DNA from 2 places in the Nocardioides montaniterrae genome. Region 1 is predicted to be linked to the other one. Evidence: riboswitches for the same ligand, from Rfam matches in the RefSeq annotation. Region 1 holds a riboswitch; the other holds the start of a gene.

Region 1 (4,006 bases):
GCCGCTCACCTCGAGCCCGCTCGCCCGCAGCGCGGCCATCAGGCCGGTCGCGATCGTGGTCTTGCCCTGGCCCGTGGAGGGCGCGGCGACGACCAGCCTGGCTACCACTCGATGCCCTTCTGGCCCTTCTGGCCGGCGTCCATCGGGTGCTTGATCTTGGTCATCTCGGTGACCAGGTCGGCCACCTCGATGATCTCCGGCGCGACGTTGCGGCCGGTGATGACCACGTGCTGATGACCCGGCCGATCGCGCAGGAACTCAGCGACCTCCGTGGCGGAGATCCAGCCCCACTTCACCGGGTAGGCGAACTCGTCGAGGATGTAGAGGTCGTGCTCCTCGGCCAGCATCCGCCGCTTGATCTCCTCCCAGCCGTCGCGCGCGACCTGGGCGTGGTCCTCGTCCTCGCCCTTCTTGCGCGACCAGGACCAGCCGTCGCCCATCTTGTTCCACTGCACGGGCCCACCGACGCCGGTCTCCTCGTGCAGCTGGCCGAGCGCGAGGTACGCCGACTCCTCGCCGACCTTCCACTTCGCCGACTTCACGAACTGGAACACCGCGACGTTCCAGCCCTGGTTCCAGCCCCGCAGGCCCAGCCCGAACGCGGCCGTGCTCTTGCCCTTGTTCTCGCCCGTGTGGACGATCAGCAGCGGCCGGTTGCGGCGCTGGCGCGTGGTCAGGCCGTCGTTCGGGACGTTCTCGGGCACTCCCTGCGGCATCTCAGGCCACCTTCCCGGTCACGGTGCTGGTGAGCGTCTCGGCGCTCACCTCGGCCACCGGCAGGTGCTCGGCACCCAGCAGGTGCGCGAGCTCGCGCGCCAGCCCGAGCCGCAGCGGCCCGCTCTCGCTGTCGATGACCACGGTGCTCACGCCGAGACTGGCGACGTACGTCGCCGCCTGCCGCGCCCGCGCCACCGCGTCCTTGCCGTCGGTGGCGCGACCGTCGGTCACCACCACCAGCAGCGGTCGCAGCCGCGGGTCCCGGAGATGTTCACGGCGCAGCACGTTCGCCGCCTCGAGGAGGCCGGCCGCGAGCGGCGTACGGCCTCCGGCCGGGAGCCCCTCGAGCCGTGCGGCCGCGGCGTCGACCGAGTGGGTCGGCGGCAGCGCCAGCTCGGCGGCGTCGCCACGGAAGGTGACCAGGCCGACCTTGTCGCGCTTGCGATAGGCGTCGAGCAGCAGGCTCAGGATCGCCGTCTTGACCTGCGACATCCGCTTGCGCGCCGCCATCGATCCCGACGCGTCGACGCAGAACAGCACCAGGTTGGCCTCCCGCCCCTCGCGTACGGCGATCCGCAGGTCCTGCGGCCTGATCCGCGGCCGCTGGCCGGGCTTCCCCAGGCCGTTCGCCGCCGTCGCCTTGATCGTCTCGACCAGGTGCAGGCTCCCGGTGCTGCCCGGACGCGCGCCGACCCGGCGACCGGTGCTCGACATCGCCCGGCTGCGCCGGCCCGCCGTACCGTCGCCGAGGCCGGCGACCTTGAGGTTCTTGGGGCGGTACGGCGTCCCCGCGCCCACCGTGCTGCTCGGCGCGGGCGCGCCTGCGGTCGGCTCCGTCGGCTCCGTCGACTGCGTCGGCGCCTCCGTGGTCGAGGAGGGCGCACTGTCGCCCGGCTCGAGACCGTCGTCGGTCGCGCCCGGCTCGGCAGGCCCGGGCTCGGCCGCGCCGTCCCCCTCACCCTGACGCTCACCCTCGCCCTCCGGACCACCCTCGGGCGGCTCGGGTGGGAGCTCCTCGTCCCCGAGCACCTGGTCGAGCAGGTCCTCGTCGAGACCGGGCGCGTCGAACGGGTTGCGGCGCCGGCGGTGCGGCAGCGCCAGCAGCGCGGCGCGGCGGATGTCCTCGCGGGTGACCTCGGAGCGGCCCACCCACGCGGCGTGGGCGAGCGCGGTACGCGCGGTGACGATGTCGGCACGCAGGCCGTCGACCTCGAACGCCGCGCACACCTCGGCGATCTTGAGCAGCGCGGCCTCGCTCAGGCGGACCTTCTCGACCTGCTCGCGGGCGAAGCCGATCCGCTCGGCCAGGGCTGCCTCGGCGGCGGCGTGGCGGTCGGAGAACGCGGACGGGTCGGCGTCGTAGGCCATCCGACGCCGCACCACCTCGGCCCGCAGCGACGGATCGCGCGGGGCGGCGACCTCGACCGTCAGGCCGAAGCGGTCCAGGAGCTGCGGGCGCAGCTCGCCCTCCTCGGGGTTCATGGTGCCGATCAGCACGAACCGGGCGGCGTGCTCGACCGAGACGCCGTCGCGCTCGACGGTCACCCGGCCCATCGCGGCCGCGTCGAGCAGCAGGTCGACCAGGTGGTCGTGCAGCAGGTTGACCTCGTCGACGTACAGGAGGCCGCCGTCGGCGCGGGCGAGCAGGCCCTCCTCGACCTCGATCCGGCCCTCGGTCAGCGCGGACTCGAGCTTGATCGAGCCGATCACCCGGTCCTCGGTGGCCCCGATCGGCAGCTCGACCAGCGGCGGGAACAGGCTGCCCAGCGCGCGCACGGTCGTCGACTTGGCCGTGCCCTTCTCACCGCGGACCAGCACACCGCCGATGGACGGGCTGATGGTGGTGAGGACGAGGGCCAGGCCCATGTCGTCGAGTGCGTCCGGCTCGCAGCCGAGAACAGCAGTGAAGGGGTAGTGCACCGGCATGGAGGCTCCCGCTCGCTTCGCCATTGGTCAGGTGTACGTGAGCGCGAGGCCGGTCTTCGGACTGTTACCGCAGCGGGCCTGTGCCGGAATCCCACCGGCTTCCCAGATTCTCCCCGCGGGCTCTCACCGTTGGGGCACCTCGTGCTCTGTCGCCCTCACGATAGCGTCCGTGCACATGAGCACCGCCCGTTCTCTCCATGTGATCGGCATCGGCGCCGGCGGCTGGGACGGGCTGCTGCCCGAGACCCGCCACCGCGTGGCCGCCGCGGCCACGATCCTCGGCGGGCAGCGCCACCTCCAGCTCGTCCCCGACGAGATCGCGGCCCGGCGGGTGCCGTGGCCCTCACCGCTGCGCAGCGGCCTGCCGTCACTGCTCGACAGCCTCGGCGATGGTCCGGTCGTCGCCCTCGCCTCCGGCGACCCGCTCGTGTCCGGCATCGGCACGACCCTGGTCGAGCTGCTCGGCCCCGACCACGTCACCATCGAGCCCAGCGTCTCCTCGGTCGCGCTCGCCCGCGCCGCGATGGGCTGGTCCGCCGAGACCTCGGTCGTGGTCAGCGTGGTCGGTCGCCACGTCGCGCTCGTACGCCGCCAGCTGGCGCCCGGCCGCCGCATCCTGGTGCTCTCCTCCGACTCCACGACGCCCGCGGAGGTCGCCTCGCTGCTGGTCGACCACGGGTACGGCGACTCGACGCTGACCGTCCTGGGCGACCTGGGCGGCCCCGACGAGAGCCGTACGACGGTGCGCGCCGCCGACGGCATCGACACCGCGCCGCCGCTCAACGTCGTCGCCGTCGCCTGCATCGGTCCGCACGTCGGCGGCTGGACCACCGGCCTCCCCGACGACGCGTTCCGGCACGACGGTCAGCTCACCAAGCGCGACCTGCGCGCCTCGGCGCTCGCCCGCCTGGCACCGGTCCCCGGGGAGCACCTGTGGGACGTCGGCGCCGGCGCCGGCTCGGTCGGCATCGAGTGGATGCGCGCGCACCCCACGCTCACCGCGACCGCGATCGAGGCCGACCCGGCCCGCGCGGGGCGGATCGCGGTCAACGCCGGCAGCCTCGGCGTACCCTGCCTCGCGGTGGTGACCGGCCGCGCCCCCGACGCGCTCGCCGACCTGCCCGCGCCCGACGCGATCTTCGTCGGTGGCGGCGCCACTCGCGACGGCGTCCTCGAGGCCTGCCTGGCGGCGTTGCGACCCGGCGGCCGCCTGGTCGTCCACGGCGTGACGCTGGAGACCGAGCAGCTCCTGGCCCGCCTGCACGCCGAGCACGGCGGCGAGCTCACCCGCATCGCCGTCGAGCAGCTCGACACGATCGGCACCTTCCACGGCTGGGCGCCGCTGCGCACCGTCACGCAGTGG
Region 2 (4,006 bases), on a different contig from region 1:
CGTCATGCGCGCCTCGCGCGACGCGGGCTTCGGCGACGAGGTCAAGCGGCGCATCCTGATCGGCACCTACGCGCTCTCGAGCGGCTACTACGACGCCTACTACGGCCAGGCCCAGAAGATCCGCACGCTGATCATCGAGGACTTCACGAAGGCCTTCGAGTCCGTCGACGTGCTGGTCTCGCCGACCGCGCCGTCGACCGCGTGGCCGATCGGGGAGAAGGCCGACGACCCGCTGGCCAACTACCTGCAGGACCTCGCCACCATCCCGGCCAACCTGGCCGGCGTACCTGGCATCTCGGTCCCCTCCGGTGTCTCGTCCGTCGACGGGCTGCCCACGGGCATCCAGTTCCTGGCGCCGGTGCTCGAGGACGCCCGCCTCTACCGCGTCGGTGCGGCGCTCGAGGCGGCGTTGATCAGCAAGTGGGGCGCCCCGATCGCCCCGTCGGCGTACGTCTCGAAGGAGAGCAACTGATGAGCGACGTGCTGGTCGACTTCGACGACGTGATCGCGGCGTACGACCCGGCGATGGGCCTGGAGGTCCACGTCGAGCTGAACACCAACACCAAGATGTTCTGCGGCTGCCCGACGGAGTTCGGCGCCGAGCCCAACACCCAGGTCTGCCCGACCTGCCTGGGCCTGCCGGGTGCGATGCCGGTGGTCAACGGCAAGGCCGTCGAGGGCGCGATCCGGATCGGTCTCGCGCTGAACTGCGAGATCGCCGAGTGGTGCCGCTTCGCCCGGAAGAACTACTTCTACCCGGACATGCCGAAGAACTTCCAGACCTCCCAGTACGACGAGCCGATCGCGTTCGAGGGCTTCATGGACGTCGAGGTCGACGGGGAGACGTTCCGGGTCGAGATCGAGCGCGCCCACATGGAGGAGGACACCGGCAAGTCCACCCACGTGGGTGGCACGACCGGCCGGATCCACGGCGCCGACTACTCGCTGGTCGACTACAACCGCGCCGGCATCCCGCTGATCGAGATCGTCACCAAGCCGATCCTCGGCGCGGGGGAGAAGGCCCCGGCCATCGCGAAGGCGTACGTCGCCCAGCTGCGCGACCTCATCGTCGCCCTCGGTGTCTCCGACGCCCGCATGGACCAGGGCTCGATCCGTGCCGACGTGAACCTCTCGCTCTCGCCGAAGGGCTCCGGGGTGCTGGGGACGCGGTCCGAGACCAAGAACGTGAACTCGCTGCGCTCGGTCGAGCGCGCGGTGCGCTTCGAGATGTCGCGCCACGCGGGCATCCTCGACGCCGGCGGCAAGGTCCTGCAGGAGACGCGGCACTTCCACGAGGCGGACGGCACCACGTCGTCGGGCCGCGAGAAGTCCGACGCCGAGGACTACCGCTACTTCCCCGAGCCGGACCTCGTGCCCGTGGCTCCGTCGAGGGAGTGGGTCGAGGAGCTCCGCGGCACGCTGCCGGAGAACCCGACCGAGAAGAAGATCCGTCTGCAGGCCGAGTACGGCTTCACCGACCTCGAGATGCGTGACGTCTGGGCCGCCGGTGCGTTGCCGCTGATCGAGGCGACGGTGATCGCCGGTGCTTCGCCGCAGGCCGCTCGCAAGTGGTGGGTCGCCGAGCTGCTGCGACGTGCCAACGACGCGTCGGTCGAGCTGGCCGAGGTCGGCGTCACGCCGGCCCAGGTCGCCGAGGTCCAGGCGCTCATCGACGCCAAGACCATCAACGACAAGCTCGCCCGCTCGGTCTTCGACGGCCTCATCGCCGGCGAGGGCACGCCCTCCGAGGTGATCGAGAAGCGTGGCCTGGCGATGGTCTCCGACGACGGCCCGCTCATCGCTGCCATCGATGACGCCCTCGCCGCCCAGCCCGACGTCGCCGACAAGATCCGCGGCGGCAACATGGGCGCCATCGGCGCGATCATCGGTGGCGTCATGAAGGCCACCCGTGGCCAGGCCGACGCCGCCCGCGTTCGGGAGCTGATCCTGGAGAAGCTCGGGGTCAGCTGACCCACCCGGACGGTTTCAGCGCTCCCCGCTGGCCGGGATACCCTGCAGGAACACATCAACCAAGTCCGTGGTGGGGGAAGCCGGTCTGAATCCGGCGCTGACCCGCAACCGTGGGCCGCGTCCTCGCCGTTCGGGCGGGCGGACGCGGCGAGCCGGAGCACCTGGCACGGGACTTACCTGACATCACGCTGTCGTGGAACACGGCGGGTCGGGGCCGGCCGCCGAGCCGTCCACCTCCCGCCGACGCAGCGGGAAGGAACCACATGTCTCTGCGTCCTTGGGGGAAGTACGTCGCCGCTGGTGTCTCCAGCGCCGTGCTGGCCGCCGGTCTGTCCTTCGTCGCCCCGCCCGCGAACGCCGCCACGGCTCCGTCGCCCGATGCCGCCGCGATCTCGTGGCTGACCCAGCAGCTCGGCAGCGACAACCTGGTCAACGGCGACCTCGGCACGACCATCGACTTCGGCACCGCCCTCGCCGGCCTCAACGGATCGCAGGCGACCCTCGACCGGATCAAGTCCGCGGTCGACGCCGGTGTCGGCGGCTACGTGATCGGTGATGGCACCGACGGTGTCAACGCGGCGCAGGCCGCTGTCTTCTACGACTCGGTGGGCGTCGACCCGACGACGGTCGACGGCAACCTCGTCGCCAAGGTGGAGGCGGCGACGGACGACTCGACCGGAATGGTCAAGGCGCAGTACGGCTACGAGGGCGGTTGGTCGCAGGCGCTCGGTGTCCGCGCGCTCGTCGCGGGCGACAGCTCGGAGGCGAGCACGGCCCTCAACTACCTGCTCGGCATGCAGTGCGCATCGGGCGGCTGGAGCGACACGACGTGCTCGTACGCCGCCGACCCGGACGACACCGCCGACGCCCTCTTCGCGCTGTTCCCGATGCAGGGCACGGGCAACGCCGCGGTCGACGACGCGATCACCCGAGGCGTGTCCGCGCTCGCTGCGAGCCAGAAGGCCGACGGGGGCTTCGACCCGAGCTGGGGCGAGAACGCCAGCTCGACGGGTCTCGCCGCGCAGGCCCTCGCGGCCGGCGGCCGGACCGCCGCTGCGCAGAAGGCCGCCGTCTGGCTGCGCGCGCACCAGATCGCGGGCTCGCCGTGCGACGGCAAGCTCAGTGGCGACGGTGGCGCGGTGGGCTACACTTACACGGTCATCGCCAACGGTGCCGCCGACGGCATCGCTGCCGACAGCGGTGCCAAGTACGACTGGTTCAACACCTCGATCCAGTCGTTCCCCGCCCTCGTGAACGCGCCGGCTGCGACCGGCGGCAGGTGGATCGACACCCCGAGCTGGGCCAAGGCCGGCTCGACGGTCAAGGCGACGGCCAAGAACCTGGCCGCCGGCCAGCGGGGCTGCCTCTCGATCGCGGGCAAGAACCTCACCGTGATCGGTGGCGGCATCACGGCCGGTTCGTTCACCTACCCGACCGGCACCAAGAACCGCACTGCGGTCCTCCGCGTGACGGGTTCCTCCGTCACGAAGACCGTGTTCGTCCTCGCCCCGAAGACCCTCAAGGTCACGGCCGGCTCCGCGCGCGTCGCCAAGGGCGGCAAGGAGCGGATCACCGTGTCCGGGCTGCACGCCGGCGAGGCGGTCCGCCTGAAGTACAAGGGCGTCGTCGTGGCCAAGGGCCTGGCGACCTCGACGGGCACCTTCACCCGTCGGATCAGCGTCGGCCGCACCGCCGGTGCCAAGACGGTCTACGCGTTCGGCCGCTTCACCACCCGCAAGGGCCACGTCGGCTTCACGGTTCGCTGATGCGGCGTACGAGCATCGCCGTCAGCCTGGTCGCCGCGCTCGTCGCGGCGGCCGGGCTGGTCGGCATCTCGGGAACCGCGGCCCGGGCCGCGGCCGGCTGCGCCTACGACACCGGGGTGGTCGTCGTCGTCGACTACAACGGCCTGGGCGGCAACCAGGAGCGCAAGGGCTGCGACCCGGTCGACGGGCACTACGCCGAGACCAACTTCAACAAGGCCGGCTTCACGCTCGGGGAGCTGCAGTCCGGCGGCATGCAGGGATACGTCTGC

What was found. A riboswitch is a leader RNA that binds a small molecule or an ion and turns the genes downstream of it on or off. The one in region 1 is predicted to bind cobalamin.
Region 2: another riboswitch for cobalamin. It lies ahead of ACYVJ3_RS11235 (prenyltransferase/squalene oxidase repeat-containing protein); the one in region 1 lies ahead of ACYVJ3_RS15605 (VWA domain-containing protein).

The regions. Positions count from the first base shown of each region.
Region 1 covers NZ_BAAGSB010000015.1:14,765-18,770, forward strand. Annotated here, with positions in the region: partial or broken gene ACYVJ3_RS15595 (cobyrinate a,c-diamide synthase) at 1-108, opposite strand, end outside; gene cobO (cob(I)yrinic acid a,c-diamide adenosyltransferase) at 102-716, opposite strand; gene ACYVJ3_RS15605 (VWA domain-containing protein) at 718-2,667, opposite strand; cobalamin riboswitch at 2,674-2,800, opposite strand; gene cbiE (precorrin-6y C5,15-methyltransferase (decarboxylating) subunit CbiE) at 2,819-4,006, shown strand, end outside.
Region 2 covers NZ_BAAGSB010000006.1:114,737-118,742, forward strand. Annotated here, with positions in the region: gene gatA (Asp-tRNA(Asn)/Glu-tRNA(Gln) amidotransferase subunit GatA) at 1-472, shown strand, start outside; gene gatB (Asp-tRNA(Asn)/Glu-tRNA(Gln) amidotransferase subunit GatB) at 472-1,971, shown strand; cobalamin riboswitch at 2,023-2,154, shown strand; gene ACYVJ3_RS11235 (prenyltransferase/squalene oxidase repeat-containing protein) at 2,235-3,737, shown strand; gene ACYVJ3_RS11240 (hypothetical protein) at 3,737-4,006, shown strand, end outside.